4 regions of the Pseudomonas umsongensis genome follow, and region 1 is predicted to be linked to each of the others. Evidence: predicted binding sites of a transcription regulator. Region 1 holds the regulator's gene; each other region holds the start of a gene.
What was found. The regulator FliA, encoded in region 1, starts transcription of late flagellar genes. The targets are predictions, from matches to a motif close to CTAAAGTTTNNNNNNNNNNNGCCGNTAA.
Positions count from the first base shown of each region.

Region 2: HGP31_RS25960 (flagellar protein MotY) is a predicted target of FliA. The motif match lies at 5,642-5,669, and genes of this name have one in related genera.
Region 3: flgM (flagellar biosynthesis anti-sigma factor FlgM) is a predicted target of FliA. The motif match lies at 1,940-1,967, and genes of this name have one in related genera.
Region 4: motA (flagellar motor stator protein MotA) is a predicted target of FliA. The motif match lies at 5,730-5,757, and genes of this name have one in related genera.

Region 1 covers NZ_CP051487.1:1,824,640-1,832,714, forward strand. The annotation lists gene fliR (flagellar biosynthetic protein FliR) at 1-657, shown strand, start outside; gene flhB (flagellar biosynthesis protein FlhB) at 661-1,800, shown strand; gene flhA (flagellar biosynthesis protein FlhA) at 2,016-4,145, shown strand; gene flhF (flagellar biosynthesis GTPase FlhF) at 4,157-5,488, shown strand; gene fleN (flagellar synthesis regulator FleN) at 5,605-6,435, shown strand; gene fliA (RNA polymerase sigma factor FliA) at 6,432-7,172, shown strand; gene HGP31_RS08315 (chemotaxis response regulator CheY) at 7,339-7,710, shown strand; gene HGP31_RS08320 (protein phosphatase CheZ) at 7,730-8,075, shown strand, end outside.
Region 2 covers NZ_CP051487.1:5,750,051-5,758,125, reverse strand. The annotation lists gene HGP31_RS26000 (hypothetical protein) at 1-188, opposite strand, end outside; gene HGP31_RS25995 (GNAT family N-acetyltransferase) at 247-705, opposite strand; gene HGP31_RS25990 (chemotaxis protein CheV) at 733-1,635, opposite strand; gene bfr (bacterioferritin) at 1,837-2,313, opposite strand; gene HGP31_RS25980 (bacterioferritin-associated ferredoxin) at 2,512-2,730, opposite strand; gene HGP31_RS25975 (peroxiredoxin) at 3,037-3,639, shown strand; gene rnt (ribonuclease T) at 3,855-4,532, opposite strand; gene pyrC (dihydroorotase) at 4,529-5,575, opposite strand; gene HGP31_RS25960 (flagellar protein MotY) at 5,735-6,640, shown strand; gene HGP31_RS25955 (argininosuccinate synthase) at 6,770-7,987, shown strand; gene HGP31_RS25950 (hypothetical protein) at 8,064-8,075, opposite strand, start outside.
Region 3 covers NZ_CP051487.1:5,446,167-5,454,241, reverse strand. The annotation lists gene HGP31_RS24590 (MFS transporter) at 1-159, shown strand, start outside; gene HGP31_RS24585 (flagellar brake protein) at 223-969, opposite strand; gene HGP31_RS24580 (flagella synthesis protein FlgN) at 1,061-1,528, opposite strand; gene flgM (flagellar biosynthesis anti-sigma factor FlgM) at 1,577-1,903, opposite strand; gene flgA (flagellar basal body P-ring formation chaperone FlgA) at 2,071-2,832, opposite strand; gene HGP31_RS24565 (chemotaxis protein CheV) at 2,914-3,846, shown strand; gene cheR (protein-glutamate O-methyltransferase CheR) at 3,893-4,720, shown strand; gene flgB (flagellar basal body rod protein FlgB) at 5,072-5,479, shown strand; gene flgC (flagellar basal body rod protein FlgC) at 5,483-5,926, shown strand; gene flgD (flagellar hook assembly protein FlgD) at 5,942-6,664, shown strand; gene flgE (flagellar hook protein FlgE) at 6,697-8,046, shown strand.
Region 4 covers NZ_CP051487.1:638,430-646,504, reverse strand. The annotation lists gene HGP31_RS02840 (trimeric intracellular cation channel family protein) at 1-55, opposite strand, end outside; gene orn (oligoribonuclease) at 160-702, opposite strand; gene rsgA (small ribosomal subunit biogenesis GTPase RsgA) at 810-1,841, shown strand; gene HGP31_RS02825 (hypothetical protein) at 2,040-2,207, shown strand; gene HGP31_RS02820 (caspase family protein) at 2,210-3,169, shown strand; gene HGP31_RS02815 (toll/interleukin-1 receptor domain-containing protein) at 3,169-3,660, shown strand; gene motB (flagellar motor protein MotB) at 3,790-4,806, opposite strand; gene motA (flagellar motor stator protein MotA) at 4,810-5,661, opposite strand; gene HGP31_RS02800 (HDOD domain-containing protein) at 5,828-7,366, shown strand; gene HGP31_RS02795 (rhodanese-like domain-containing protein) at 7,409-8,075, shown strand, end outside.

The DNA of each region.
Region 1 (8,075 bases):
CGCATTCGCCTGTACTTCGCCCTCGCCATCACTGTGGTCATCGCGCCGGGCCTGCCGCCGATGCCGCCGGTGAATGCGCTGGACCTGAGCGGTCTTCTGCTGATTGCCGAGCAGATCCTCGTCGGCGCGATCCTGGGGTTCTCCCTGCAACTGTTCTTCCAGGCCTTCGTGGTGGCGGGACAGATCGTCGCGATCCAGATGGGCATGGGCTTCGCATCGATGGTCGATCCCACCAACGGCGTGTCGGTGGCGGTGATCGGGCAGTTCTTCACCATGCTGGTGACACTGATGTTCCTCTCCATGAACGGCCATCTGGTGGTGTTCGAGGTACTGACCGAGAGCTTCACCACCTTGCCGGTCGGCAGCGGCCTGATGGTCAACCATTACTGGGAACTGGCCGGCAAACTCGGCTGGGTGCTCGGCGCGGCGCTGCTGCTGGTGCTGCCGGCGATCACCGCGTTGCTGGTGGTCAACATCGCGTTTGGCGTGATGACCCGCGCCGCGCCGCAACTGAACATCTTCTCCATCGGCTTCCCGCTAACCCTGGTGCTCGGGATGTTCATCCTCTGGGTCGGGCTGGCGGACATTCTCAACCAGTATCAACCGCTGGCCTCCGAGGCCTTGCAGTTTTTACGCGAACTGGCACAGGCGCGCTGAGGCATGGCTGAGAGCGAAAGCGGTCAGGACAAGACAGAAGACCCCACGGAGAAAAAGAAAAAGGACGCCCGTGAGAAGGGTGAGATTGCCCGTTCCAAGGAGCTCAATACCCTGGCGATCATGCTTGCCGGGGCCGGTGCGCTGCTGGTCTTCGGTGGGGCCCTGGCGCAGGACATGATGGACCTTATGCGTCTGAATTTTTCCCTGTCACGAGACGTGGTGCTGGACCAGCGTTCGATGGGCACCTACCTCCTGCATTCGGGGCAGATTGCCTTGCTGGCGATCCAGCCGGTGATGATCACCCTGCTGCTGGCCGCCTTGATCGGCCCGATCTCCCTGGGTGGCTGGCTGTTTTCCGCCGGCACCATGGCGCCCAAGTTCAGCCGCATGAACCCCGGCGCGGGTCTCAAGCGCATGTTCTCGGCCAAGGCCCTGACCGAACTGCTCAAGGCCCTGGCCAAGTTCTTCATCGTCCTGTTCGTGGCCCTGGCGGTGTTGTCGGCGGACATTGACGACCTGCTGCGAATCGCCCACGAACCACTGGACCGCGCCATCACCCACAGCCTGCAAGTGGTCGGCTGGAGCACCTTGTGGATGGCCTGCGGGCTGATCATCATCGCCGCCGTCGACGTGCCGATCCAGATCTGGGAAAGCATCAAGAAGCTCAAGATGACCAAGCAGGAAATCCGCGATGAGCACAAGGACCAGGAGGGGCGACCGGAGGTCAAGCAGCGGATTCGCCAGCTGCAACGCGAGATGTCCCAGCGCCGGATGATGGCGGCGGTGCCGGATGCCGACGTGGTCATCACCAACCCGACCCACTATGCCGTGGCCCTCAAGTACGACCCGGACAAGAGTGGGGCGCCGATGCTGATTGCCAAGGGCAGCGACTTCCTGGCGTTGAAGATTCGCGAGATTGCGACGGCCAATGAAATTCTGCTGCTGGAATCGCCGGCGTTGGCGCGGTCGATTTACTACTCCACCGAACTTGAGCAAGAAATCCCCGGCGGCCTGTACCTCGCCGTCGCCCAGGTACTGGCCTACGTCTACCAGATTCGCCAATACCGCGCAGGCAAGGGCAAGCGCCCGGACCCACTCAAGGATGACTTGCCGATTCCACCGGATTTGCGCCGGGATTCCTAGCAGCGTGATCGGTGTTGTACACAAGCAGTGTTGCCCGGGCCGATCCCCTTGTGGGAGCGAGCCTGCTCGCGAAGACGACCGTCCATGCGACTTGATTTTTCCCGACCAATCCCTCTGTTTCAACTCCTCACGAAAGTTGGAAGGCTTCTTGCAATAGCCGCTTTGCGCCAGCTTATGGCGTCAAAAGTTTTGCTTCAAAGGAACGGGGAATACCGGTGGATCGCTCTCAGTTAATCAACAGTGCCCGCACGAACATGGCCGACCTCAGCCGAGGCAATCTGGGCGTGCCGCTGTTGCTGCTGGTCATGTTGGCGATGATGATGTTGCCGATGCCGCCGTTCCTGCTCGACGTGTTTTTCACGTTCAATATCGCGTTGTCGATTGTCGTCTTGCTGGTCTGCGTCTACGCCTTGCGGCCGCTGGATTTTGCGGTGTTCCCGACCATTTTGTTGGTGGCGACGCTCTTGCGCCTGGCGCTCAACGTGGCTTCCACCCGAGTAGTGATGCTTCACGGCCAGGACGGTCATGCCGCCGCGGGCAAGGTGATCCAGGCCTTCGGCGAGGTGGTGATCGGCGGTAACTACGTGGTCGGTATCGTGGTGTTCGCGATCCTGATGATCATCAACTTCGTCGTGGTGACCAAAGGCGCCGGGCGTATTTCCGAGGTGAGTGCGCGGTTCACCCTCGATGCGATGCCCGGCAAACAGATGGCCATCGACGCCGACCTCAACGCCGGCCTGATCGACCAGAACCAGGCCAAGGCGCGGCGTTCGGAAGTGGCGCAGGAGGCCGAGTTCTATGGCTCAATGGACGGTGCCAGCAAGTTCGTGCGCGGTGACGCCATCGCCGGCCTGTTGATTCTGTTCATCAACCTGATCGGCGGCATGGCGGTCGGTATCTTCCAGCACAACATGACCTTCGCCGATGCCGGCAAGGTTTACGCCCTGTTGACCATCGGTGACGGTTTGGTGGCGCAATTGCCATCACTGTTGTTATCTACAGCGGCGGCGATCATGGTGACCCGTGCTTCGGGCTCCGAAGATATGGGCAAGCAGATCAATCGGCAGATGTTCGCCTCGCCCAAGGCGTTGGCGGTGTCGGCGGGCTTGATGGCGGTGATGGGGCTGGTGCCGGGTATGCCGCACTTTTCCTTCCTGTCCATGGCCGCGCTGGCTGCAGGTGGTGCGTACCTGTTCTGGAAAAAGCAGAACAGCGCCAAGGTGCAGGCCCTGCAAGAGGTCAAGCGTCAGCAGGAACTGTTGCCATCGCCGGCCCGCGCCCAGGAAACCAAGGAGCTGGGTTGGGATGACGTGACGCCGATCGACATGATCGGCCTGGAAGTGGGCTATCGCCTGATTCCGTTGGTGGACCGCAACCAAGGCGGGCAATTGCTGGCGCGGATCAAGGGCGTGCGCAAAAAGCTGTCCCAGGACCTGGGCTTCCTTATGCCTACGGTTCACATCCGCGATAACCTCGACCTGGCTCCGAGTGCCTATCGCCTTACCCTGATGGGGGTGATCCTGGCCGAGGCGGAGATTTACCCGGACCGCGAACTGGCGATCAACCCGGGGCAGGTCTACGGCACGCTCAATGGCATTACCGCCAAAGATCCGGCTTTTGGCCTGGAGGCGGTGTGGATCGAAATCAGCCAGCGCGCCCAGGCGCAATCGCTTGGCTACACCGTAGTCGATGCCAGTACAGTGGTGGCCACCCACTTGAACCAGATCCTGTACAAGCACTCCAGCGAGCTGATCGGCCACGAAGAAGTCCAGCAACTCATGCAATTGCTGGCGAAAAACTCGCCGAAGCTGGCCGAAGAGCTGGTGCCGGGCGTGCTGTCACTGTCGCAATTGCTCAAGGTCTTGCAAGCGCTATTGGCCGAGCAGGTACCGGTACGCGACATTCGTAGCATTGCCGAAGCCATCGCGAACAATGCCAGCAAGAGTCAAGATACCGCCGCGCTGGTCGCCGCGGTGCGTGTCGGCGTATCCCGCGCAATCGTGCAAAGCATTGTAGGCACTGACTCCGAGCTGCCAGTGATCACGCTGGAACCCAGGTTGGAACAAATATTGCTCAATAGTCTGCAGAAGGCAGGACAAGGCTCTGAAGAGGGTGTTCTGCTGGAGCCAAGCATGGCTGAGAAGCTGCAGCGCTCGTTGATCGATGCGGCGCAGCGGCAGGAGATGCAAGGTCAACCGGTGATTCTGCTGGTGGCCGGTCCGGTTCGCGCGATGCTCTCGCGATTTGGCCGGCTCGCAGTCCCGGGTTTGCATGTGTTGGCTTATCAGGAAATTCCTGACAACAAGCAAGTGACCATCGTTGCGACAGTAGGGCCCAACGGCTGAGGTAGTGATTCATGCAAGTTAAGCGTTTCTTCGCCGCCGATATGCGTCAGGCCATGAAGCTGGTTCGCGATGAGCTGGGCGCCGATGCCGCGATCATTGGCAACCGCCGCATCGCCGGTGGCGTCGAGATTACGGCTGCCCTGGATTACCAACTGTCGGCGCTGGCCCCGCGCGTTCCGAACATGGAGCTCGAGGACGAACTGCGCAAGACCCAGTCGCGCATCGTCAACGCCCAGGCCGAATTGAGCCTGCGAGGCGAGGGCGAAGGCGATAGCGACAAGAGCACTAATCGCCAGTTGTTTGCCGGCCTGCCGCTGACGGCTGCCGAGCCGCTGATCGAACCGACCCTGGCCGAGCCGCGCCGTCCCGCGCCGACACCGGCCCCGGCGGCGACTATCGATACGCGGGTTTTCGACTCGATGCGTTCAGAACTCAACAGCCTGCGCGAACTGATGGAAGTACAACTCGGTTCCCTCGCCTGGAACCAGCTGCAGGGCAGCCGCCCGGACCAGGCGAACCTGTGGCGTCGCCTGCAGCGCATCGGCTTGTCCGGCCCGTTGTCGCGGGACCTGCTGGCGCTGGTCAGCGAAATTGAAGAACCCCGTCAGGCCTGGCGCATGTTGCTGGCGCACCTGGCGCGGATGATTGTCACGCCGGAAATGGAACCGCTGGAAGAGGGCGGCGTGATTGCCATGGTCGGCCCGGCCGGCATGGGCAAGACCACCACCCTGGCCAAGCTGGCGGCCCGTTACGTGCTCAAGTACGGCGCGCAGAACATTGCCCTGGTGAGCATGGACAGCTTTCGCATCGGTGCCCAGGAGCAGCTCAAGACCCTCGGGCGGATCCTCAATGTGCCGGTGACCCACGTCGATCCGAACCAGTCATTGGTCCAGGCGCTGGACCCTTTGTTGCGCAAGCGCGTGGTGCTGATCGATACCGCCGGCCTGCAAGCCAGCGATCCGGCCCTGCGCATGCAGCTCGAAAGCCTGGCCGGTCGAGGCATCAAGTCAAAAAATTACCTGGTCCTGGCAACCACCAGCCAGAAACAGGTTCTAACCGCTGCTTATCACAGTTACAAGCGTTGCGGGCTCGCTGGCTGCATCCTGACTAAACTGGATGAAACGGCAAGTCTGGGCGAAGTGTTGAGTCTGGCGATCAGCCATGAATTGCCGGTGGCCTACCTGACCGATGGCCCGCGGATTCCAGATGATCTGCATCTGCCGCGTCGTCATCAACTGGTCAGTCGGGCCGTCAGCGTGCAAATGCAGGAAGAACCCAGCGAAGAGGCCATGGCTGACATGTTCGCTGATATCTACCACAGTCCGACCAAGCAGGTTGGCTGAGGTAACAATGAATAGTTTTTGTACCCTACATCGATGGCCTGCCATGCATTGTTCCGGTTGTGAACGCGCAGCCAGTTATGTGGCCCCGTCTATGCAGAACAAGGTAAAGAAATAACATGGGCAGCATGCATCCTGTACAGGTGATCGCGGTGACCGGCGGCAAAGGTGGCGTCGGCAAAACTAACGTGTCAGTGAACTTGTCCCTGGCTTTGGCTGAGCTTGGCCGGCGCGTCATGTTGCTGGACGCTGACCTTGGGCTGGCGAATGTCGACGTTCTGTTGGGGCTGACACCCAAACGTACCCTGGCCGACGTGATTGAAGGCCGCTGTGAATTGCGCGACGTGCTGTTGCAGGGGCCCGGCGGCATCCGCATCGTTCCGGCGGCGTCCGGCACCCAGAGCATGGTTCACTTGAGCCCGGCGCAGCACGCTGGCCTGATCCAGGCCTTCAGCGACATTGGCGACAATCTCGACGTGCTGGTGATCGACACCGCTGCGGGCATTGGCGAGTCGGTGGTCAGCTTCGTGCGCGCGGCCCAGGAAGTGTTGCTGGTGGTCTGCGACGAGCCGACCTCGATCACTGACGCCTATGCGTTGATCAAGTTGCTCAACCGCGATTACGGCATGAACCGTTTCCGGGTGCTGGCCAACATGGCGCAGAGCCCCCAGGAAGGGCGCAACCTGTTCGCCAAGTTGACCAAGGTCACCGACCGCTTCCTCGACGTCGCCTTGCAATATGTCGGTGCGGTGCCGTACGACGAAAGCGTGCGCAAGGCCGTGCAGAAGCAGCGCGCCGTCTACGAGGCCTTCCCGCGCTCCAAGTGCTCGCTGGCATTCAAGGCGATCGCGCAGAAGGTCGATACCTGGCCACTGCCCGCCAACCCGCGCGGGCACCTGGAATTCTTCGTCGAGCGCCTCGTGCAACAGACGGCAGGACCCGTGCTATGACCGCAAGCGGTTACAACCTCTACAAGGCATCGGCGCGTGACGCGCAGTACGAGCTGATCGAGCGTTACGCGCCGCTGGTTAAACGCATTGCCTATCACTTGCTGGCGCGTCTGCCGGCCAGTGTCCAGGTCGAAGACCTGATCCAGGCCGGGATGATCGGCCTGCTGGAAGTCTCGACCAAATACGACGCCAGCAAAGGCGCGAGTTTCGAAACCTACGCGGGCATCCGCATCCGCGGCGCCATGCTCGATGAAGTGCGCAAGGGCGACTGGGCGCCTCGTTCGGTCCACCGCAATACGCGGATGGTCAGCGACGCGATTCGCTCGATTGAAGCTAAAACCGGGCGTGACGCTAAAGATCACGAAGTTGCGGCCGAACTCCAATTGAGTCTTGACGATTACTACGGGATTTTGAACGACACCCTGGGCAGTCGGCTGTTCAGTTTCGACGACCTGTTGCAGGACGGCGAACACGAAGGGCTGCACGAGGATGGCGCCAGTGCGCATCTGGAACCGTCTCGCGATCTGGAAGATGAACGCTTCCAAGCGGCGCTGGCGGACGCGATCGCCAACTTGCCGGAGCGCGAGCGATTGGTGTTGGCGTTGTATTACGACGAAGAATTGAATCTCAAGGAAATCGGCGAAGTCCTGGGGGTCAGCGAATCCCGGGTCAGCCAGTTACACAGCCAGTGCGCGGCCCGTTTGCGGGGGCGTCTGGGAGAGTGGCGAGCGCGCTGAAGGCAGTGTGGGGGCACTGCGACGCGGCTGGTGGGGTAATGAACCGCGCCGGTCTCGATCCGTTGTATCCCAAACAGTCATCGAGTGTTTTGCCAGATTGATAGAAATGGCGTGTCCAGGTGCTGGGCGCGTTTTAGTCTGCTTGGAGGTCGAATTGGACAAGAACATGAAAATCCTCATCGTTGATGACTTCTCAACGATGCGGCGGATCATCAAGAACCTGTTGCGTGACCTTGGGTTCACCAACACGGTCGAGGCCGACGATGGCACTACCGCCATTCCGGTACTCAACAGCGGGAGCATCGACTTTCTGGTGACGGACTGGAACATGCCTGGCATGACCGGTATCGATCTGCTGCGTCATGTGCGCGCCGATGAAAAACTCAAGCACCTGCCAGTGCTGATGGTGACTGCCGAAGCCAAGCGCGAGCAGATCATCGAAGCGGCCCAGGCCGGCGTAAATGGCTACGTGGTCAAACCCTTCACGGCCCAGGCGTTGAAAGAAAAAATCGAGAAGATTTTCGAACGCATCGGTTGAACTGCGCCACGGGGGAGCTATGGAGCATAACGAGTCATCCCAGGGCGATTTTGAATCGACCCTGAAAAAACACGCCGTTGAATTGGTCGCGAGCCTTGAAAAGGGCAGGTTCGGCGATGCTGTGCAATTGATCCATGAGCTCAACCAGACCCGTGACCGTGGCCTGTATCAGGAAGTGGGCAAGCTCACCCGCGAGCTGCATAGCGCGATCGTCAATTTCCAGATTGACCCGCACATGCCGCAAGCCGAGGAAGTGTCACAGATCACCGACGCCACCGAGCGCCTGGGGTATGTGGTCAAACTGACGGAAGCCGCCGCCAACCGCACCATGGACCTGGTGGAAAACGCCACGCCATTGGTCAACG
Region 2 (8,075 bases), 2.8 Mb from region 1:
GCGGTGTAACCGACCCGATCATCGAACTGCGCGGCGTTGCCGACGGGTTTGGCATTGGCCAGACCGCTGGCCTTGGTGCAGCTGGCGAGTACGGCTTTGTCGAAGGCGGCCCAGGCGTCGGGGCTGGAGGCCTGGGCCTGGGTAGCGAGGGCCGTGAGGCAAACGAAGGTGAGGGTGACGGCTTTCATGGTTTGGTGATCCTTGGGCGGGTGTGGGCCAAGGCCTGAGTATGCCTGAAGGTCTGGGTCAGACCGGCACTGGTTCCCGGCGGACTACATGCATCCCAGCCCTTTCATACAACTGCTGTGCGCGAACGTTGTCTTCCAGCACTTTCAAATCGACATACCCTTCGCGCCGCAGTTGAAACACCTTGAAGGCATTGAGCAGCAACGCTCGCCCCAAGCCCCGGCCTTGCGCCCGCGGATGCACCACCAGATCCTTGATGTAGGCGCTGGTCCAGCACTGACACACACCCGCGATACCCTGGGCATCCAGGGCGATGAAGCACAAGGCCGGATCATATTCAGGATCGGATTCAAAACGCTGTTGCCATTCGTCCAGGGCCGGGACGCGGCCGCCTCCTTGGGAGTAACCCAATTCCAGCAAGTCGTGAACCTCTTCTGCCTGATCGGGACGATAGCCGGTCAGGACGATCCCCTGAGGCCAGGCGGGGGCGGGCACGCCTCGCGCGAGACTGCGCCGCATGAGATAGCAGAATTGCTCGTTCAAGACTCAACGACCTTGTTCGGCGACAGCCTTGGCCGCGTCGATCAGGCACTTGGTCAGTTCCGGCGAAGAGAACTTGGTCAATACCGCATTGGCCCCCGCGAGCCGCGCCTTTTCGCTGTTCATCGCACTGTCCAGGGAGGTATGCAGCAGCACGTAGAGGTGCGCGAAGTCCGGGGTTTCACGCAGGGTACGGGTGAAGGCGTAGCCGTCCATTTCGGACATTTCGATGTCCGAGACGATCAGGTTGATCTGCTGGGCGGTGCCTTGCAGGTCCAGCAGGCAGTCGATGGCTTCCTTGGCGCTGCGGGCCGTATGGCATTGGAGGCCCAGGTTGCGCAAGGTGTGCACCGATTGCTGCAGCGCCACCTGGCTGTCATCGACCACCAGGATACGAGCGCTGCCCAGTATTTCTGCGTCTTCCATGCTGAGCTCGGTCGGCGCCATGTCGATGGGGACCGGGGCGATGCCATGGATGACCTTCTCGATGTCCAGCACCTGCACCAGAGTGCCGTCGACCGAGGTCACGCCGGTGATGTACGAGCGCGAACCGCCAGAGCCGAAGGGTGGCGGACGGATGTCGGTGGTCAGGCAGTGCACGATCTTGCTCACCGCCTGGACATGCAAGCCTTGCTTGGAGCGGCTGACGTCAGTGACGATCAGGCACCCACCGTCAGGGTCTTCCAGCGGACGCTCACCGATGGCGCGGCTGAGGTCGATTACCGACAACGACGTGCCGCGCAGGGTGGCGATGCCTTTGACATGGGGGTGCGATTCGGGGAGTTTGGTCAGTGGTGGGCAAGGGATGATTTCACTGACTTTGAGCAGGTTGATCGCCATCAGCTTGCCACTGCGCAAGGTAAACAGCAGAAGCGAAAGTGAATCTGCGCGGGCTTTGGTGGAGGACATAAAAACCTTCTGTGGAAAAAGGTGGTGAGGTGATCAGTGGATCACCCACGGCTATCGATGCCAGGTTATCGACTTGTGGGGAGCAGGCTTTAGGAAAAATCCCCTGGGCCGGTTGAGACATTGGCAAATTGAAACAAAAAAGCCCCGCCTCTTTAAAAGAGCGCGGGGCCTTCTGTTACATCGAGGCGGGCAGTGTAGAACTTACTCGTCGTCGCCCATCTGCGATTGCAGGTAGTTCTCGATTCCGATCTTGTCGATCAGTCCCAGTTGGGTTTCCAGCCAGTCGATATGTTCTTCTTCGGATTCAAGGATATCTTCAAGCAATTCACGGCTGCCGAAGTCGCCCGCTGTTTCACAATGCGCGATGGCCGCTTTCAGGTCGGCATGTCCAGTCTTCTCGATACGCAGGTCACACTCAAGCATTTCCTGGGTGTGCTCGCCGATTTGCAGCTTGCCCAGGTCCTGGACGTTCGGCAGGCCTTCAAGGAACAGGATGCGCTTGATCAGCTTGTCCGCGTGCTTCATCTCGTCGATGGATTCGTGGTACTCGTGCTTGCCGAGCTTGTTCAGGCCCCAATCTTCGTACATGCGTGCATGCAGGAAGTATTGATTGATCGCGACCAGTTCATTGGCAAGGATCTTGTTGAGATGCTGGATGACTGTAACGTCGCCTTTCATGATGGGGTCCTGCCCTGTATTAGCTGTCTATAAGGCAGAGTTTGAGCCGCACTACTAAGAGTGTCAAACCTAAGTTATTGAATCATATATAAAAATTAATCGGAATAAGAATGTTTGTGTTCCGCGTCTAGCGCCTAAGCAGTTGATTTGCAGACATAAAAAAACCGGACATGAGTCCGGTTCTTTGAAATGCGGGATTTAGGCGGCAGTAAATTCAACTGGAAACGGGATCGAAGCCTGGGCCGTCTGCAACTTGGTCAGGGTCTCGCGGACCACTTCCTTGGCAAGGCAGGCACATTTGCCGCATTGACTGGCAACGCCGGTGGCCTGGCGCACTTCCTTGTAGCTGCAGCATCCTTCATAGATCGCATCGCGGATTTGGCCGTCGGTGACGCCAGTGCAGAGGCAAACATACATAAGTGAAGACCGTCGCTTGTTGATGTCTCGAATGCGATGGATCTTAATGTTAACGAGAATGATTGTCAAAGTGCTTTGAGAGCACTTTTTGCCAGGTCTGACGAACGGTTGGTCCGCAGTGTGCTGCCATCCCGATGACCCTTCGTCCTTTTTTACGCTCAGGGGAGAAACCGTTACGGACACGCCAAAAACGCGGTGTATGATGGCCGGTCTTTTCGAAACGGGTTTGTGTCACAGGGCTGTCGCCTGAGGGTGGCAGGCTGATGCAAACCTTGTTCTTAACGCTTCTACACCAGGAGATATCCAATGAGCGTACTCGTAGGCAAACAAGCCCCTGACTTCACCGTACCGGCCGTACTCGGCAATGGCGAAATCGTAGACAGCTTCACCCTGTCGTCGGCCATCAAAGGCAAATACGGCCTGGTGTTCTTCTACCCGCTGGACTTCACCTTCGTTTGCCCGTCGGAGCTGATCGCTCTGGACAACCGCATGTCTGAGTTCAAGGCGCGCAACGTTGAAGTGGTCGCTGTGTCGATCGACTCGCACTTCACCCACAACGCATGGCGCAACACCCCGGTTAACGACGGCGGTATCGGCGCAGTTCGTTACACCATGGCTGCCGACATCAAGCAGGAAGTCATGAAGGCCTACGACGTTCAGTCCGCTGACGGCGTGGCATTCCGTGGCGCCTTCCTGATCGACGACAAAGGCGTTGTCCGCTCGCAGATCATCAACGACCTGCCGCTGGGCCGTAACATGGAAGAGCTGCTGCGTCTGGTTGACGCCCTGCAATTCCACGAAGAGCACGGTGAAGTTTGCCCTGCCAACTGGAAAAAAGGCGACAAAGGTATGAACGCTTCGCCAGAAGGCGTTGCGGCTTACCTGACCGAGCACGCTGCTGCGCTGTAAGGCACACGCTCCAGGTACAAAAAAACCGGCCCTTGAGGCCGGTTTTTTTATGCGCGGAGTAAACGCAAGACCCCTGTAGGAGCGAGCATGCTCCGGGCGGCGCTCCGACGATGGACTCAAGAACACCGCGGGAATCCAGACTGCCCGCGTTATCGTTCACGACCATCGCGAGCAAGCTCGGCTCCTACAAAGAGCAAAGGGCAGAAAATCTTCAATCAATCGTCGAAATCTTCCCAACCACCCATTTGTTTCCAGCGGTTGACGATGCCGCAGAACAGCTCGGCAGTCTTCTCGGTGTCGTAGCGAGCCGAATGCGCCTCGCGACCGTCGAAGTCGATATCGGCGGCCTGACAGGCCTTGGCCAGCACGGTTTGACCGTAAGCCAGGCCCGCGAGCGTCGCGGTATCGAAACTGGAAAATGGATGGAACGGGTTACGCTTCATGTCCAGGCGCGCAACCGCGGCGTTGAGGAAGCCCAGGTCGAAGCTGCTGTTGTGCCCAACCAGAATCGCCCGTTTGCAGCCGTTGGCCTTGAGTGCCTTGCGCACGCCGCGGAAGATATCGTTCAGCGCCGCTTCTTCAGTCACGGCCATGCGCAGCGGGTGATCAAGCTTGATCCCGGTGAACTCCAGGGCTGCCGCTTCGATGTTCGCACCTTCAAAAGGCTCGACCCTGAAGAAGTAGGTGTGATCGGGGTACACAAAACCCTTTTCATCCATGGCGATCGTGGTTGCAGCAATTTCCAGCAGGGCGTCGGTGGCCGAGTTGAAACCACCGGTTTCTACGTCGACGACAACCGGCAGGTAGCCACGAAACCTGGCGGCCATTGGATGACGGGAACCGCCACCACCGCCTTGACCTTCCTGTTCGTCGTCGAAATGGTCTTCACTCACGCGTGTTCCTCCAGCAGGCGCCAGCGCAGTTTTTCACCGGCGCGCAGCGGGATAACGGTCAACTCGCCAAACGGCAGGCTGGTCGGGGCGGTCCATTCTTCGCGGACCAGGGTAATGCGATCGGTGTTGGCCGGCAGGCCATAGAAACGCGGGCCGTTGAGGCTGGCGAAGGCTTCGAGCTTGTCCAGCGCGTTACGTTGTTCGAACGCCTCGGCGTACATCTCGATCGCCGCATAGGCGGTGTAGCAGCCGGCGCAGCCGCAAGCGGCTTCTTTGGCGTGCTGGGCGTGGGGCGCCGAATCGGTGCCGAGGAAGAACTTTTCGCTGCCGCTGGTGGCGGCGTCGAGCAGGGCTTCCTGGTGCGTATTGCGCTTGAGGATCGGCAAGCAATAGAAGTGCGGCCGAATTCCACCCACCAGCATGTGATTGCGGTTGTACAGCAGGTGATGCGCGGTGATGGTCGCGCCAACGTTGGCCGAAGCCGAGTTGACGAACTGCACGGCGTCGGCGGTGGTGATGTGTTCGAACACCACCTTGAGCGTCGGGAAACGCTCGACCACCCGACGCATGTGCTCATCGATGAAGATTTTTTCGCGGTCGAACACGTCGACATCGCCGCGGGTGACTTCACCGTGGATCAGCAAAGGCATCCCGACTTCGGCCATGGCCTCGAGTGCAGGGAAAATCTTGTCGATGCTGGTGACGCCCGAGTCCGAGTTGGTGGTCGCGCCGGCCGGGTACAGCTTGGCGGCGTGAACGAAACCGCTGGCCTTGGCCTCGCGAATTTCTTCAGGCTGGGTGCGGTCGGTGAGGTACAGGACCATCAGCGGTTCAAACGGGCTGCCGGCCGGGCGGGCAGCGAGAATCCGCTGGCGATAGCCGTCGGCTTCAGCCGCATTGCGCACCGGCGGTACCAGGTTGGGCATGATGATGGCGCGGCCAAAGGTGCGCGCGACATCCGCGACGGTATTGGTCAACACGGCACCATCGCGAAGATGAATATGCCAGTCGTCGGGACGCAGCAGGGTCAGGCGGTCGGACATGAGGGGATTCCAGGCGGGTCAAACTCAAGGGAATGCTACCGGAAAAGACTCTTGCAGGCACCCGCTATCAAGTTTTACGGGAAGCTTCCGATATCCAACAGGTATGCCGTAAACATCTGTGTGTCGGTCTTTTTGTCGTAGAAGCCAGTGGAGCCTCCCGTGCGCCAGCGTTATTTAGCCTTGCTCAGTGTGTTTGCCAGCCTTCCCGCAATGGCACTCACTTTCCAGACTCGCCTGGAGAGCATTGAGTGGACGGTCGAAGGCGACAAGTTCGAGTGCCGGCTGACGCAGCCGGTCACTGATTTCGGCTCGGGCCAGTTCGTGCGCCGCGCTGGCGAGCAGGCGATATTTCGTTTGAATGCGTACAACGCAATGATGGGCGGTGGTTCTGCCACTTTGTTGGCCGCCGCCGCGCCTTGGCAGCCAGGACGTGGTGATATCAATCTGGGCACGGTACGGATCGGCAGCGGCAATGTCCTGTTCAACAGCTCACAGGCCCAGGCCGGACGCTTGATCAGCGGCCTGATCGACGGACGCAGCCCCGTGGTCCGGCACTCCTCGGGCGATGGCCGGGTATCGGAGGTGCGTTTGTTGCCGGTCAGGTTCAACAAGGCGTTTGCCGATTATCAGGGCTGCGTGGCCAAGTTGCTGCCGCAGAACTTCGATCAGGTGAAGCAATCCCAGGTCGGCTTTCCCGGTGGCGGTATCGATCTGGACGGGCCCGCCAAAGCCAGGCTGCAAGTCATGCTGGAATACATGAAGGCCGATCCGACCGTCAATCGCATCGAACTGGACGGCCACTCCGACAACAGCGGCAATCGCCTGACCAACCGTGACCTGTCACGGCGCCGGGCGCTGGCGGTGATGGAGTTTTTCAAGGCCAACGGCATCCAGGAGTCACAGATCACCCTGCGTTTCCATGGCGAGCGCTATCCACTGGCACCCAATACCAGCAACATAAACCGGGCGAAAAACCGCCGCGTGGCGATACGCCTGGAGCGGGGAGCCCCCGCGGAGCAGGTGGCCCCTCAAGCGACGAAGCCTACCGCTTCGGCAACTTCCTGACCCTTCGGTCATCGTCGCGCTCTCGACATAATCTGTCGCTTCGTCGTCATAAGCTGTCGCGCCACTGTAAATTATTCTGTATGGGCGGTAGACTTGACGGCTTTCCGTAGAACCCCGTGGAGTGATGGCATGGCGGACGTAAACAAGGTCGTTCTGGCGTATTCCGGCGGCCTGGACACTTCGGTGATCCTCAAGTGGCTGCAGGATACTTATAACTGTGAAGTGGTGACCTTCACCGCTGACCTGGGTCAGGGCGAAGAGGTCGAACCTGCGCGTGCCAAGGCTCAAGCCATGGGCGTGAAAGAGATCTACATCGACGACTTGCGCGAAGAGTTCGTGCGCGATTTCGTTTTCCCGATGTTCCGCGCCAACACCGTTTACGAAGGCGAGTACCTGCTGGGTACTTCCATCGCTCGTCCGTTGATCGCCAAACGCCTGATCGAAATCGCCAACGAAACCGGTGCTGACGCCATTTCCCACGGCGCCACCGGCAAGGGTAACGACCAGGTTCGTTTCGAACTGGGCGCCTATGCCCTGAAACCAGGTGTGAAAGTGATCGCTCCATGGCGCGAGTGGGACCTGCTGTCCCGCGAGAAGCTGATGGATTACGCCGAAAAGCACGCCATCCCGATCGAGCGTCACGGCAAGAAAAAATCCCCGTACTCGATGGATGCCAACCTGCTGCACATCTCCTATGAAGGCGGCGTGCTGGAAGACACCTGGACCGAGCACGAAGAAGACATGTGGCGTTGGACCGTCTCCCCGGAGAAGGCGCCCGACAAACCGCAGTACCTGGAACTGACCTACCGCAACGGCGATATCGTGGCACTGGACGGCGTCGAAATGACTCCTGCCACCGTGTTGGCGACCCTGAACCGCATCGGTGGCGAGCACGGTATCGGCCGCCTGGACATCGTCGAAAACCGTTACGTGGGCATGAAGTCCCGTGGCTGCTACGAAACCCCTGGCGGCACCATCATGCTGCGTGCCCACCGTGCGATCGAATCGATCACCCTGGACCGCGAAGTAGCTCACCTCAAGGACGAGCTGATGCCCAAGTATGCCAGCCTGATCTACACCGGTTACTGGTGGAGCCCTGAGCGTCTGATGTTGCAACAGATGATCGATGCCTCCCAGGCACACGTGAATGGTGTGGTTCGCCTGAAACTGTACAAGGGCAACGTGATCGTCACCGGACGCAAGTCCGACGAGTCGTTGTTCGACGCCAACATTGCCACTTTCGAAGAAGATGGCGGCGCGTACAACCAGGCCGACGCAGCGGGCTTCATCAAGCTCAACGCCTTGCGCATGCGTATCGCAGCGAACAAAGGTCGCAAGCTGTTCTGAGACCTTTGATGTAATGGAATGTGTGGCCCGGTCATCGACGGGGCCACACATTTTGAAAAGTGGGTGTCTGCCTGCATCAACATACTTC
Region 3 (8,075 bases), 3.1 Mb from region 1:
GCGGCCCTGGATCCAAGGGTGGACGAGCAGGTGGTGCAGGATCAGATGCAGAATCCACTTCCCTCCGATCCGAGTCCGGAACCGGAACCGGAAACCGATCCTCCCCCGCAAGAACCGGATTCTGGCAGGGAGCAGAGTTTTACCGAGGCCAGGCCCTGACATTCAGGCAAAAAAACGGGCAGTCACCGCAAGGGGCTGCCCGTTTTTGCTTGAAGCGTTGCCTCAGAAGTCGTCTTTGTCGAAGCGCCGCGCTTCGCGTTGCAGCTGGTAGACGAACCGCTCGACCTGACGTTGCACCAGTCCGCTCATGTTGTGGAAACGAACGCCAGCGAAAGTGGTGGAGATCTTTTCTTCAAAGTGCAGGTAGCGCAGTTCAACCGGTGCCGTCATTTTGCCGAAAGGCAGATCGGCGTTGAAACGGTCGTAAACCTGACCCAGTTGCAGGCTGCCGGTGATATCGCCTTCAAAGCGCAACTTGCAGCCAGTGGCGGAGATGTCCAGCAGCTTGCCGCTGATCGATGCCTTGAGTTTTTCACCGTCCAGATTGACGTTGACCAGTTGGGCCAATTTCAAGGCAGCGCGGAATGCATTGCGGCGCTGGTGGTAGACGACTTCATCGGGCAGGGTTCCACGGTAGCAACGGCTGCCGTTGGATTCGTCGATGGTCAGCGGGCCATTGCTTTCCCACGCGATGCGCACGCCTTCATGAAAACCTTCGACTTTGAAGGGTTCGCCGGCCAGCAGGAAACGTTCGCCATCGCGGGGAATCATTTCGTCCAGGGCAATCATGTTGCGCTCGCGATCGAGGTCCACCAGATAGCTCTGGAAGCGCTGGCTGCGCTCGTGGAACGTGATGATCAGCGGGTCATGGCTGTCTAGCAGCTGGCGCAAATTGCCGGAGATCTCCAGGGGCGTTCTGAGCACCTTGGGAGGCTGCGGAGCATCTTCCGCGTTTAAGGCATTGGACACGGTTAATCAATCTCCAGACAAATGTTGACTACGGCAAGCGGCATTTTGCCATCATGTTTCGCGTCTTGATAGAGCGTGCTTATAGACAGGCTCAAGCCTGACTGAGCGGGCGCGGTTTCACTAACCGGGAGAATGATCCGCTGGCGTCATAGAGCGCGGGCTGGTCACCGCCGTTAAGGATTCTCAGCTGGGTGGCCGTGGCGGCCTGCTGTACAAGGATCGACTGTCCATTGTCGGCGTTGGCGGCGTGGCATTGAGCCAACAGGTCGGTCAGCGCATCACTTTGCACCAGCAGTTCTTGACCAATGCTCGATTGACTGGCCAGTTGCTCCAGACCGCTGCGGTTGGCTGGCAAGTTGAGGCTGGCGAGAATCTCACTGCGTCTGCGGCCATGCTGATCGAGTTCGATGACCAATGCCTGCTTGTGCGCCAGAATTTCTTCCAGCAACCGCATGTCGCGGCCGTGCAGGGCGAGGGATTCGGTTTGCAGTAATTCCAGCAAGCGTTGCGCTGGAGCAAGGTCGTCGGTGATCAGTTGCAGTAAATTAGTGTCGTGCATGGCTGGCCTTGGGGTTTAAGCGTCCAAAAGCCTGGCGCGGGCCTAGGCCTAGCGCTGGGCTTCGAAGTTGAGCAGTTTGCTGGCTACACGGTTGCTGTCGACTTTATAGCTGCCATCGGCGATAGCTGCTTTCAACTCAGCCACGCGGGATTTGTCGACGACAGGCTGATCACGCAGCGTATCGGAGATCTTTTGCAACTGTTGCGCCTCATTGCTCAGATGTACCGACTCCCCGCTTTTGACGGTACTGGCCTGTTCGGCCGCGGAGGTAGGCTCGGCAGGTTTGCCGGATTCGGCGGTTTCCCTGGCGGCGCTGGTACGTGTACTGCCCGTGACTGACGGGGAGCTGTTCAATCGGCTGAAATCGATAACCATGTTAAAAAACCTCTGGGAATTTGGACGCTTGCCATGTTTTCGGCCATTCCCTGAAAAACTTTAGGCTCATTCATCAAATGAGCTTGCGCGCGCCAGCGCTTGCCGTGCCTGGCACACAGTTTAGGGAACCGCCGAGGCCGGCGCCACATCTTCACCCACAGTAAATCCTACATGGACACTTCCACCTGGCCTGGTGCGATCACCTGTGCCTTGATGACCCGTTTGGAATTGAGATTCTTGACTCGAATCTGTTCGCTCAGGCCGCCACTGGCCAATGCCTCGCCGGGCATTCGCACGCTGAGCGTACCGCTGCGGGCGGTAATCACTACCTGGTCGCCCTTGCGTATCACTTCCGCTTGTTCGATGTGCACCAGGCTGATGACCTGATCGTTGACCATTGGTCGGGTAAGTCGCTGCCCGACAGCCTGGTCCACGGCAGTCAGGTACCCCTGGTTAAGCAGGCTGATATCGCGCTCACGCAGCATGACGTCCTGCGGCTCGATAATACCGGCGCGGCGCAGTGGCCGGGTGGTCGTGACGACCTCGCGAAACAGGCGTACTTGAGCGGGCACGAAGACTGTCCAGGGGGATGTTCCCTCACAGCGAACCTTGACCGTTACGCGGCCCAAGGGCTTGGCCGGACTCTCCAGCGTGGCTGTCAATTCCTTGTCGCACATCGGCATGCGCAGACGCGGATCGAGCGGGTTTACCTGGATTTCATAGCGACCCTGGGTTTGACTGGTCGCCAGATAGTCCTCTACGGTGAATTCAAGAAAGCCCTGGGTGACGCCGATAAGCATGTCAGGCAAGGTAACCGCGTCAGCAAGGGCAGGGCTGCCAGCGTTGAACAGGCAAACAGACGACAACACCCCCAGCCATTGGCGGCAGCGGGTGGTCAGGCGTCGGAATAATGTCGGTTCTGAGTTCATGACATGTAAAAAGCAAGCGCCGTGCCGTTTAGTGAAGAAGGCGCGTCGCAACAACACTTAGCGTTGGCGTAGGAGTCAGGCATGGCTGGTGTAATGGATTCGGTGAACCAGCGCACGCAACTGGTGGGGCAAAATCGCCTTGAGTTGCTGTTGTTCCGTCTCGACGGCCAGCAGCTGTATGGGATCAACGTGTTCAAGGTGCGGGAGGTGCTGCAATGCCCCAAACTGACGCTGATGCCCAAGTCCAGTCCTGTCGTGTGTGGCGTGGCAAATATTCGGGGGGCGACCATTCCGATCCTTGATCTGGCGATGGCGACCGGTTCCGGTGGCTTGAAGGACAAGAACAACCCCTTCGTGATCATCACGGAGTACAACACCAAGACCCAGGGATTCCTGGTTCGCTCGGTGGAACGCATCGTCAACATGAACTGGGAGGAGATTCATCCACCACCCAAGGGCACCGGACGTGATCACTACCTGACGGCGGTGACCCGGGTCGACAACCAGTTGGTGGAAATCATCGACGTCGAAAAGGTACTGGCGGAAGTGGCGCCGACCCCGGAAGCGATCTCCGCTGGCGTGGTGGATGTCGAGACCCAGCACAAGGCGCTCTCCTTGCGCGTGCTGACGGTCGATGATTCGTCAGTGGCGCGCAAACAGGTCACCCGGTGCCTGCAAACGGTCGGTGTTGATGTGGTGGCGTTGAACGACGGTCGCCAAGCGCTGGATTACCTGCGCAAACTGGTCGACGAGGGCAAGAGGCCAGAGGAGGAGTTCCTGATGATGATTTCCGACATCGAGATGCCGGAAATGGACGGATACACCCTCACGGCGGAGATCCGCAACGACCCTCGCATGCAAAAGCTTCATATCATCCTGCATACTTCGTTGTCGGGTGTATTCAATCAGGCGATGGTCAGGAAGGTCGGTGCCGATGACTTCCTGGCCAAGTTCCGTCCTGATGACCTGGCATCCCGGGTAGTCGACCGGATCAAGGCAGCAGACATCAGCTAGGGGCGTTCGGCCCCCGGCAGTCAACACGATTTTAGAGGCGGCAGCATTGTCTACGGGTAATTTGGATTTCGAACAGTTCCGGGTGTTCCTGGAAAAAGCCTGTGGCATTTTGCTCGGTGAAAACAAGCAATATCTAGTCTCCAGCCGTCTCAACAAACTGATGGAGCAGCAAGGCATCAAGTCCCTGGGTGAGCTGGTCCAGCGCATTCAGACCCAGCCGCGCAGCGGGTTGCGCGAGATGGTGGTGGATGCAATGACGACCAACGAAACCCTGTGGTTTCGTGATACCTATCCGTTTGAAGTCTTGAAAAACAAGGTGCTGCCCGAAGCGATCAAGGCCAGCCCCGGTCAGCGTCTGCGGATCTGGTCGGCGGCCTGCTCGTCGGGTCAGGAACCGTATTCGCTGTCGATGTCCATCGATGAGTTCGAGCGGTTCAATGCCGGGCAGTTGAGAATGGGCGTACAGATCGTTGCCACCGACCTGTCGGGCACCATGCTGAACAACTGCAAGACCGGCGAGTACGACAGCCTGGCCATCGGTCGCGGCTTGTCTCCCGAGCGGCTGCAGCGTTATTTCGACCCCAAGGGGCCGGGGCGCTGGGCCATCAAGGCGCCGATCAAGAGCAGGGTCGAGTTTCGCTCGTTCAACCTGCTGGACAGCTACGCCGGCCTTGGCAAGTTCGACATCGTGTTCTGTCGCAATGTGCTGATCTACTTCTCCGCCGAAGTGAAGAAGGACATCCTTTTGCGCATTCACAGCACGTTGAAGCCGGGAGGTTATCTGTTCCTCGGTGCTTCCGAAGCGCTGAACGGATTGCCGGACCATTACCAGATGGTCCAATGCAGCCCGGGGATTATTTACCAGGCGAAGTGATGCAAGCGCGACAGGCATAAAAAATGGGAGCCCACAGGGCTCCTTTTTTATGCCTGTCGCGCTTGCATCACGTAGGAGCTGCCGAAGGCTCGGGCCGCGTTCGGACGATCTTTTGGACTTGATCTTAAAAAACAAAATCAAAAAATCGCAGCCTGCGGCAGCTCCTACAGGGTATGTGTTGTCCACGGGAAGCGGCAGAAAAGCGGCATCCAGCGGAAACCGGTTGCCGCTTTTCTGTCGTTGCCGCATGGGTCGTTGCCCGCAAAGCCCCGGTTTATGGGGTTTTCTAAATTGGCATGACGCTTGCTTTGACCATCTCACGAAAAACAGGTCAGCCGAAGGTTTCCCGCCATGAGCATCAGCTTCGATAAAGCGCTCGGTATTCACGAAAAGGCATTGGGCTTCCGCGCTCAGCGTGCCGAAGTCCTGGCCAACAACATTGCCAACGCCGACACCCCCAACTACAAGGCTCGGGACCTGGAGTTCTCGAAAGTGCTCGAGGCGCAGAACGACAAGGCCAAGAATGGCACCTTCGCCTTGAACATGACCAACAGCCGTCACATCGAGGCCCAGGGCCTGGGCAATGGCGACGAGTCGCTGATGTACCGCACGCCGATGCAACCGTCGATCGACCAGAACACCGTGGACGCCCAGCTGGAACAGTCGAACTACGCAGAAAACTCGGTCAACTTCCAGGCCAGCTTCACCCTGCTCAACAGCAAATTCAAAGGGCTGGTGTCAGCCCTGCGCGGAGAATAAGTCATGTCTCTCTCCAGTGTTTTCAACATTGCCGGTAGCGGCATGAGTGCCCAGACCACGCGCTTGAACACCGTGGCTTCGAACATCGCCAACGCCGAGACCGTCTCGTCGAGCATCGACCAGACCTACCGTGCGCGTCACCCGGTGTTCGCCACCATGTTCCAGGGCGCTCAAGGTGCTGGCAGCGATTCTCTGTTCCAGAACCAGGACGCAGCCGGGCAAGGCGTGCAGGTACTGGGCGTGGTCGAGGACCAGAGCAACCTTGAGGCACGCTACGAGCCGAACCATCCGGCCGCCGATGCCAAGGGCTATGTCTACTACCCGAACGTCAACGTGGTGGAAGAAATGGCTGACATGATTTCCGCGAGCCGTTCGTTCCAGACCAACGCCGAAATGATGAATACCGCCAAAACCATGATGCAGAAGGTCCTGACCCTCGGTCAGTGATAAGGGGCGACTCAGATGAGTGTTACCGATACCACCAGTGGTCTGAGCCTCAACGACATCCTGGCCAACTCGTCGATCAAGACCAATACCAATTCCGACAGCCTCACATCGGCGGCCAGCAGTGCCACGGGCAAGAAGGCCCTGGGCAAGGATGCGTTCCTGCAATTACTGGTGACCCAGCTGAAAAACCAGAACCCGCTGGAGCCTCAGGGCAACGGCGAGTTCGTGGCACAACTGGCGCAGTTCAGCAGCCTGGAAGGCATCACCACGCTCAACGATACCGTGTCCGGCATCGCTGGCAACTACAACTCGTCCCAGGCATTGCAGGCTTCGGCACTGGTCGGGCGTTCCGTCATCGCACCGGGCGACAAGGCCGTGGTCGACACCACGAAGGGCATGACCGGTTCCGTCGTCATTCCACAGTCGGTGGCTGAAGTGTCGGTGAAAATCACCGACAAGGATGGCAAGACCATCCGTACCATCACCCTGGATGATCAGAAAGCCGGCACTGGCAGCTTCACCTGGGATGGTAAGGACGATGCCGGCAAGGTCGTGGATTCGGGTACTTATACCTTTGTGGCGAGCACCACCATCGATGACAAGGCCGTGGCACTGGTCACCAATCTGCCGGCAACGGTCAACAGCGTGACCATCAGCCAGACCGGCGGTGAGTTGATGCTCAACCTGGCCGGGCTCGGCAGTGTCGCCCTGTCCAAAGTGCAAACCATTGGTATATAGAGCCGACTAACGCGGCACAAAAGGAGTGGAATATGTCTTTCAACATCGGCCTTAGCGGTCTCTATGCCGCCAACAAGCAATTGGACGTCACCGGTAACAACATCGCCAACGTGGCAACCACCGGCTTCAAGTCGTCCCGCGCAGAATTCGAAGATGTGTACTCGGCGTCGAAGCTGGGTACCGGCAGCAAGGTCACCGGCAGCGGCGTGCGCCTGGCCAACGTTTCCCAACAATTTACCCAGGGCGACATCAGCGCCACCGGTAACGTGCTGGACATGGGGATCAACGGCTCAGGCTTCTTCGTACTGAACAACAGCGGCTCGTTATCCTATACCCGCGCGGGCACGTTCAAGGTCGACAAGGAAGGCTACGTCACCAACAGCGATGGCACCTCGCGCCTGCAGGGCTATGGTGTTGATAACAATGGCAAGATTGTCAAAGGCGTATTGACCGACCTGCGCATCGACACCTCCAACCTGGCGCCAAAATCCACCACCACGGTGTCGTCGACGATCAACCTGAACTCGACGTCTCCCGTGATCGATCAGGCAGTGGCAACCAACAAATTCGACCCTAGCAAATCCGAAACCTTTACCAACCAGTTCAGTACGCCGGTTTTTGATACTCAGGGCAACCAGCACACCATGGATCAATACATGGTCAAGACGGGGCCGAACACTTGGGATACCTACACCCTGATCGATAACCGTAATCCGGACGGCAGTGACCCGACGGACGCTGCGACGCCGCCAATCGCTTCGACCATGACCTTCGACACGTCGGGCAAGCTGGTGTCGGTCAGCACGCCGGTTCCACCCACCGTGCCTCCGACCGTTCCAACGCCTGCTCCGGTGATCAGCAATGAGCTGAAAGTCACCAACTGGACCCCGGGCACAGTCAAGGATGGTGTCTGGACGGCCAATGGTGCAGCCGCCGATCCGGCAGGCCTGACAATTGCCATGGATAACACGACTCAGTTCAACGCCGATACCGCGCGCTCTATTCCCGTGCAGAACGGTTATGCCACGGGTCAGATCACCAACCTGACCATCGACGGCAGCGGTGTGCTGTTGGCAAACTTCAGTAACTATCAGACCAAGCCGATTGGCCAACTGGCGCTGGCCAGCTTCACCAACGAACAAGGCCTGCAGGCAGTCGGCGGTACCAGCTGGAAAGAAACCTACGCTTCGGGCATCCCGGGCTACGACGCGCCGGAAACCGGCTCGCTGGGTACGATCCGCTCCAACTCCCTGGAAGAGTCCAACGTCAACGTGACCAATGAGCTGGTCGATTTGATCAAGGCGCAGAGCAATTACCAGGCGAACGCCAAGACCATCTCTACCCAGAGCACCATCATGCAGACCATCATTCAGATGGCCTGATGTGGAATAGCTCAAAGCTCTGCACAAGG
Region 4 (8,075 bases), 1.2 Mb from region 1:
GGGCACCGGTCATGGCTTCGGCGGTGATGGCGATCAGGTAAAGCATCAGCAACATGGTGGCAGTCCTTGCGAAAAGGCGCGCAGTCTACGCACTTCGCCCGAGCACCAAAAGAGGGCAGCACACACATCACAAACCTTTGGCGTTACCCCTCAACCTGATCAAACCTTGATGAAATGCTGGCGGTAATGCTGCAGCTCAGCGATTGACTCGCGGATATCGTCCAGCGCCAGGTGGGTGCTACCCTTTTTGAAGCTGTCACGCACGTCCGGCGCCCAGCGAGCGGCAAGCTCCTTGAGGGTCGAAACGTCGAGGTTGCGGTAGTGGAAATAGCTTTCCAGGGATTTCATGTGCGTATAGAGGAAGCGCCGATCCTGGCAGATGCTGTTGCCACAGATTGGCGACTTGCCCTTGGGTACCCACTTCTCCAGGAAGGCGATGGTTTGCGCCTCAGCTTCAGCCATGCTGATGCGGCTGTCGCGAACGCGCTGGGTCAGGCCCGAACCGCCATGTTGACGAGTGTTCCACTCGTCCATGCCGGCAAGAATTTCGTCACTGTGGTGGATCGCGATCACCGGACCTTCGGCCAAAGTGTTCAGGTCGCTGTCAGTGACGATGGTGGCCATTTCGATGATGACATCGGTATCCGGGTTCAAACCGGTCATTTCCAGGTCGATCCAGATCAGGTTCTGCGGGTTTTGCATGTGTCGGCTCCTAGGCAATGCTGCGCAGTTTAGCCTAGGCCGGTGGCCGGGCGTGCTAAACTCGCGGCCGTTTTACCTAATCGCTGCATTATTACTACGGAACACCCATGGCCAAACGCCAACTCAATCGTCGTCAAAACTGGCGCATCGAAAAGATTCAGGGCGAACGCGCTGCCCGCGCCGCCAAACGCGAGTCCTCGGCTGTCGAGGCACTTGAGGGCGGCGATCTGGGCCCGGAACAGCACGGCCTGGTGATCGCCCACTTCGGGGTGCAGGTCGAAGTCGAAGCCCGCAATGGCGCGCTGGCCGGCCAGGTGTTCCGTTGCCACCTGCGAGCGAACCTGCCTGCGCTGGTGACCGGCGACCAGGTGGTCTGGCGTGCCGGCAACCAGGGCATCGGCGTCATCGTGGCGCAATTGCCACGCAACACCGAACTCTGCCGCCCGGACAGCCGCGGCCAGCTCAAACCCGTAGCAGCGAACGTCGACATGATTGTCATTGTGTTCGCGCCACTGCCTGAGCCCCATGCCAACCTGATCGACCGCTACCTCGTAGCCGCCGAACACGCAGGCATCAAGCCGCTGCTGCTGCTGAACAAGTTCGACCTGATCGACGAGCACAACGCCCCGGCGCTGAATGCCCTGCTCGCGGTCTATCGCACCTTGGGTTACCCGGTACTGGAAGTGTCGGCCCACCACGGCGACGGCATGGAACAGCTGCAGAAGCAATTGGACGGGCGCATCAGCGTGTTCGTCGGCCAGTCCGGCGTCGGCAAGTCGTCGCTGGTCAACAGCCTGTTGCCGGAAGTCGAAACCCGCGTCGGCCCGTTGTCCGAGTTGTCCGGCCAGGGCACCCACACTACCACTACCGCGCGCCTGTTCCACTTCCCCGGTGGCGGTGAGCTGATCGACTCCCCGGGTATCCGTGAATTCGGCCTGGGCCACGTCAGCCGTGCCGACGTCGAAGCCGGCTTCATCGAGTTCAACGACTTGCTCGGCACTTGCCGCTTCCGCGACTGCAAGCACGACCGCGAACCCGGTTGCGCCCTGCTCAAGGCACTGGAAGACGGTCGCGTGCAACAGCAACGGATGAACAGCTACCGCTCGATCATCGCCAGCCTGCCGGAAAACGGCTACTAAACAGACGTGCCGACCGCCCTGCTTCAGCGGGGTGGTTGGAGTCTGCGTCTCCCCCTCCATTTAAACTCAGACTTTTCTGTAAGGCCTACCCACGCTTGTTTGTAGGACATTTCTCTTTTCGCGCCAGTCCCTTGTGGCCGCCCGGCAATCGCCTAGGTTCAAACCCTCTTCGCACTCCTGCGACACTGAGGGATACCCATGCAGACCTACCATTTGTTCATCCGTCATTCGGGCAAGATGATCATTGCGTTCAAGCCATTGGCTACCGAGCGCATTGACACGCGGGTACGTGACGCGGCACAGGCCGAATGTGCGTGGAACACCGATAGCATCGTCACCGCTATTCGCCAGCACACGGCGGTGTAACCATGCGCAAGGGACTGTTTATCGGCATCAACGACTACACCCATGTGTCGAGCCTGAGGGGCTGCAGCAACGACGCCATGGCCATGGCCTCGGTGTTGAAGACCGACGCCAATGGCGATCCGAACTTCAAGAACATCGTGCTGACCTCCGCCGAGGACTACCTGGGCCGGGAAAAACTCGAAGACCAGATCCGCGAGCTGTTTTCCGGGGATTGCAATGTCGCCCTGCTGTATTTCGCCGGCCACGGCAGCTTCGATATCGACACAGACGAAGGCATGTTGATCCCGCAGGACTACAGGAGCGCCAAGGACGGGATTCGCCTCAGCGACATCCTGAACTGGGCCAGCAAGGCCACGAAGATCAAGAACAAAGTGATCATTCTCGACTGTTGCCAGAGCGGCTCGGCCGGCGAGGTGCGCGCCTTGCGCAGTGAGGGGAGCGTGGTCGGCGAAGGCATGACCATCCTGACCGCCTGCAAAAAGGAAGAGCCGGCGATGGAGGGCGCACAACACGGTGTGTTTACCGGGTTGTTACTCCAGGCCTTGCACGGCGGAGCGGCGAACATCCTGGGCAAGATCACCCCCGGCAGCCTGTATGCGTTTGTCGACAACGCGCTCGATGCCTGGGAGCAGCGCCCGGTGTTCAAGACCAACGTCTCGCAGTTCATCTCCCTGCGCGAAGTGTCACCGCTGATTCCCAAGGAAATCCTGCGCAAACTCCCCGAGTGGTTTGCCGAAGAGGAGTCGACTTACCCCCTCGCCCCCAGCTTTGAGCCCACCGAACCCGAGTTCAACCCGGAACAGGGCGAGGTCTTCGCCCAGCTGCAAAAGTGCAACCGCCACAGCCTGGTCGAACCGGTGGACGCCGAGCACATGTACTACGCCGCCATCCACTCCACCGGCTGTCGCCTCACCGCCCTCGGCGCCTATTACCGCGAACTCGCGATCAAGGGACATTTCTGATGCCAGTGTTTATCAGCTACCGCCACATGGACCGCGCCTACGCGATCAGCATCAACACGCGCCTGATCCAGGCCAACATCAAGACCTACCTCGACGTACTGGATGCCGAATCCCAGACCACCGACGACATCACCGGGGTGATCACTCGCAACATCAGCGAATGCACGCACCTGCTGGCGGTGGTCTCGGAGAAAACCGCGCTGTCCTGGTGGGTGCCCTTCGAAATCGGCGAGGCGACCATCACCAATCGGCGTATCTGCTCGTTCAAGACCGGCCCGACAGAGCTGCCGCTGTACCTGGACAAATGGCCGAAGCTGAGCAGCGAAAGGGATATCGAGTTCTTTATCGATGCTTATCGCAACGAGATGACGGTCAAGCGTTCGATGTCATTGGAATCGGTGACGGGCAGTGAGTCGGTGCGCAGCGTCAACAGGACTAACGCCGATCGATTCCACACTGACTTGAAGTCCAGAATCATTCGCGGTTTCTGATTTTCTCACCCACCCCCTGTAGGAGCCGGCTTGCTGGCGATAGACTCAAATGCGCCGAGTGCATCCAGGCAGCACGCGTTATCGTCAACGACCATCGCCAGCAAGCCGGCCCCAACAGCCAGTGTCAGGTCACTGCTTGGCCGGCTCACCCGGCTTCGGCGCCGGGTCATCGAACAGGTTCAAGCGCTCACGCAATTCGTGGGCCGGCAGCGGCTCCTTGTCCGCCGGCAATGCGTTCGGATCGACCGGTGCAGCCGGAGCGGCAGAACCTTGCGGTACATCGGGAGCAGGCTCGGCGCCTTGCGAACCTTCGATGGCACGCTGTGCCTTCTTGGTCAGCACAACAATGTCGATTCGACGGTTGACCGGGTTGAACGGATGCTCACGATCGAACAACGCCGACGAGGCATAACCGACCACGCGCGCCACTTGCGACTCGGGATAGCTGCCCGCCACCAGTGCACGGCGCGCCGCGTTGGCACGGTTGGCCGAAAGCTCCCAGTTACCGAATTCACCGGTGCCGCTGTACGGCTTGGCGTCGGTATGGCCGCTAATGCTGATCTTGTTCGGCACGGCCTTGATGGTATCGGCCATGGCCAGCAGGATGTCTTCGAAATAGGGTTTCAGGCGGGCTGAGCCTGAGTCGAACATCGGCCGGTTCTCGGCGTCCACGATCTGGATGCGCAAACCGTCCGGGGTGATCTCGAACAGGATCTGGTCTTTGAATTTCTGCAGTTGCGGGTTCTCTTCGACCTTGTTCTGCAACTCTTGCAGCAGCAGTTCCAGGCGCTCCTTCTCCACCATCTCGGCCATGCCTTCGACCTGTTCGACGTCGACTGTCACCTTGTCCGGCTGCGGCTGGGTCTTCATCTCTGGGTTGAGGGTGTTGTCCGGCGCCATGGTCGGCGTGCCCCCCAGATCGATGATGTACGGCGTGCCACTTTCAGAAAAGCCGATCGGGTCCTTGAAATAACCGGCGATGGCGATCTTCTGTTCCGGGGTGGCGGTGGACAACAGCCACAACACCAGGAAGAACGCCATCATCGCTGTGGCAAAGTCGGCGAAGGCGATTTTCCAGGCGCCCCCGTGATGCCCGCCGGCGATGCGCTTGACGCGCTTGATGATTATCGGCTGATTGTTCTCCATGGCTTAACGACCACGAACCGCTTGTTCCAGCTCGGCGAAGCTTGGGCGGTGCGCCGGGTACAGGACCTTGCGCCCGAACTCCACGGCCAGCGACGGCGGCATGCCGGAAGCGGAAGCCACCAGCGAGGCCTTGATAGCTTCGTAGACGTTCAGCTCTTCCTTGGCATCGTGGGCCAGGGAATGCGCCAGCGGGCCGAAGAAACCGTAGGCCGCGAGAATACCGAAGAAGGTACCGACCAGTGCCGCACCAACGTGCAGGCCGATGGACTTCTGGTCGCCCTCACCCAGCGAGGCCATGGTCACCACGATACCCAGGACCGCCGCGACGATACCGAAACCGGGCATGGCGTCGGCAATACCGTTCACCGCGTGGGACGGGTGCTCCAGGTCCTCCTTGAGGCTGTAGAGCTCCATGTCGAACAGGCCCTCCAGCTCGTGGGGCGCCATGTTGCCGGAAGACATGATGCGCAGGTAATCACAGATGAACGCGGTCATGCGCTCATCCTTGAGGACCGTCGGGTACTTGGCGAAGATCGGGCTCGCCGCGGCATCTTCGATGTCCGCTTCGATGGCCATCATGCCTTCGCGGCGGCTCTTGTTGAGAATCTCGTAGATCAGGCCCAGCACTTCAAGATAGAAGGCATGGCTGAAACGCGAACCGAACATGCTCAGGGATTTCTTGAGCACGTGCATGGTCATGTAACCAGGGTTGGCCTGCAGGAATGCACCGAGGGCCGCACCACCGATGATCATTACCTCGAAAGGCTGGATCAGGGCGGCAATCTTGCCATGGGAGAGCACGTATCCGCCGAGCACGCTCGCGAATACGACGATGATGCCGATAATTTTAGCCATAGGTAGGAGAGCACTTACTGAGTCGGGTTCAAGGTCATATTCGGAAGTTAAAAAATCTCTTCTTCTACTTATCGGCAAAACTGCGCCAGACTATAGCCAGTTCAGGCGAAAAGCTAATTTGACCCCCTCCGGGCATAGGTATTGTTGACGATGATCGCCTCCAGACATGGCTAAAAACACGAACGCCCCAACGCCAACTCCGACCACACTCGAAGACTGGGTCAAACTTCTCGACGGTGTACGCCTGCCGGTTCCGCAGGCCAGTCACGACCGTGTCTGCCGGGCCTTGCGCGACAGTCGCAGCTCTGTGCGCAAGATTGCCGACTTGATGCAGGACAGTCCGGCCCTGGCCTTGAGCGTGATTCGCGAGGCCAACCGACACAGCCATGGCAGCATGACTGAGCCTGCGGAAAATCTTGAGGTCGCCATCAATCGCCTCGGTTTGAAACGCACCGAGGAGCTGCTCGCGCGACTGCCCGCCATGCCCCAGGGCGAGATTCCCAAAGCCCTGCGCCAGTTGCAATTGATCAGCCAGCACGCCAGCCAACAGGCCAACGGTTTTTTTGCCAGCCGCCTGGCCCGCCTGTGGCAGGACATCCATTGGGGCAGCCTGCTGTTTCTGTCACCACTGTGGCCGTTGGCGCTGACGCATCCGCACCTGCTCGATGACTGGGAGCTACGGGTCATTCATAAAGGCGAATCAGCGCGTACCGTCGAAAAGCAACTGTTTGGCGCTCGCCTGCTGGAGATCGGCCTGGCCCTGGTGAACCTGTGGCACCTGCCGATCTGGGTTCAACAGGGCTATCGACTGTTGCTGACCGAGCAACGGGAGCTGGTCAAAGTTCTGCGCATTGCCCGTGACAGCGAGCATCCGCTACGCCAGCAGAACCGCCTGGATGACGACCCGACCCTGCGCCGCTGGCTCAATCAACCGGCCAACACGGTACTTTTAGCCAACGGGCTGGCGCTCTCGGCGCACCATGCCTGGGACAGTCCGCACAGTGAGCGCTGGCAGTACCTGACCAGCCTCTACTTGCAAATACCGATGAGCGAGGTGCAACAACAACTGCACCAGCAAGCCGCCAACAGCGCGCGTTATCACGCCATGCCCGACCTTTGGCATCCCGCTGTCGCGCTGATCTGGCCATGGGGCACGAGCCCTGTGCATGCCAGTTTGCAGCCAGCCCCGGCACCCACCGCCGAAGACCTGGCGAAGTGGCGCAAACAATGCGCTGAGTTGCTGGTCGAGCCGAGTCGCTTCACCAACGCCATCCACCTGACCACCTCTGCCCGCGACGCACTGGTTGCCTGCGGCATGCGCAGGGTGATGATCCTGATGGCCGACCGTACTCATACCCAGCTGCGTGTGCACCAGACGGCTGGGCTGCCTGTCGAAGCATCTGGCCTGAACTTTGTCGTCAGTCAAAGCGCCGTGCTGCAACGCTTGCTCGCGCAACAGGCCCAGGTTCGCCTCACGCCGCTCAACAACGCGCAGTTTTCCGCGTTACTGCCCAACAGCCTGCGCAGCCAGTTCAGCGGCGAACACCTGTTACTGCGTTCGCTGCTCAACAATGGACGGGTAATCATGATCGTCGTGGCAGACCAGGGTGGCGGGCCATTCTCGGACATCACCCTGCAAGCCTTCGGCAAAACCGCACAATGCATTGAAAAAGCGCTGCACAGCTTTAGCCAGCGCGGCCAATAAGGCTGCGCTACAATCCCCCCTTTTGTGCTCTGGAGACCTCACATGTCTGACTTCTCTGGCTTGCCGCTGGTGATCGAGCCGAGCGACTTGCTCTCTCGCCTCGATGCCCGCGAACTGATCCTGGTGGACTTGACCAGTCCTGCCCGCTACGCCGAAGGGCACATTCCCGGCGCGCGCTTTGTCGATCCTAAACGCACGCAATTGGGGCAGGCGCCCGCCCCGGGACTGATGCCACCGCAGGCAGCACTCGAAACGTTGTTTGGAGAGCTGGGGCACAACCCCGATGCCGTCTATGTCGTTTATGACGACGAAGGTGGCGGCTGGGCCGGTCGCTTTATCTGGCTCCTGGACGTCATTGGCCACAGCAAGTATCACTATGTCGATGGCGGCCTGACGGCCTGGCTGGCAGAAGGCATGCCCATGTCAATCCAGATCCCGCCACCCGCTGGCGGCCCGGTTGCGCTGACCCTGCACGACGAACCCACGGCTACCCGCGAGTACCTGCAAAGCCGTCTCGGCGCTGCCGACCTGGCGATCTGGGATGCACGTGGGCCACTGGAGTATTCCGGCGAGAAAGTCCTGGCGGCCAAGGGCGGACACATCCCAGGCGCCGTGAGTTTCGAATGGACCGCGGGCATGGACAAGGCGCGTAACCTGCGCATCCGTACCGACATGCCACAGATCCTCGAACAGCTCGGCATTACCCCTG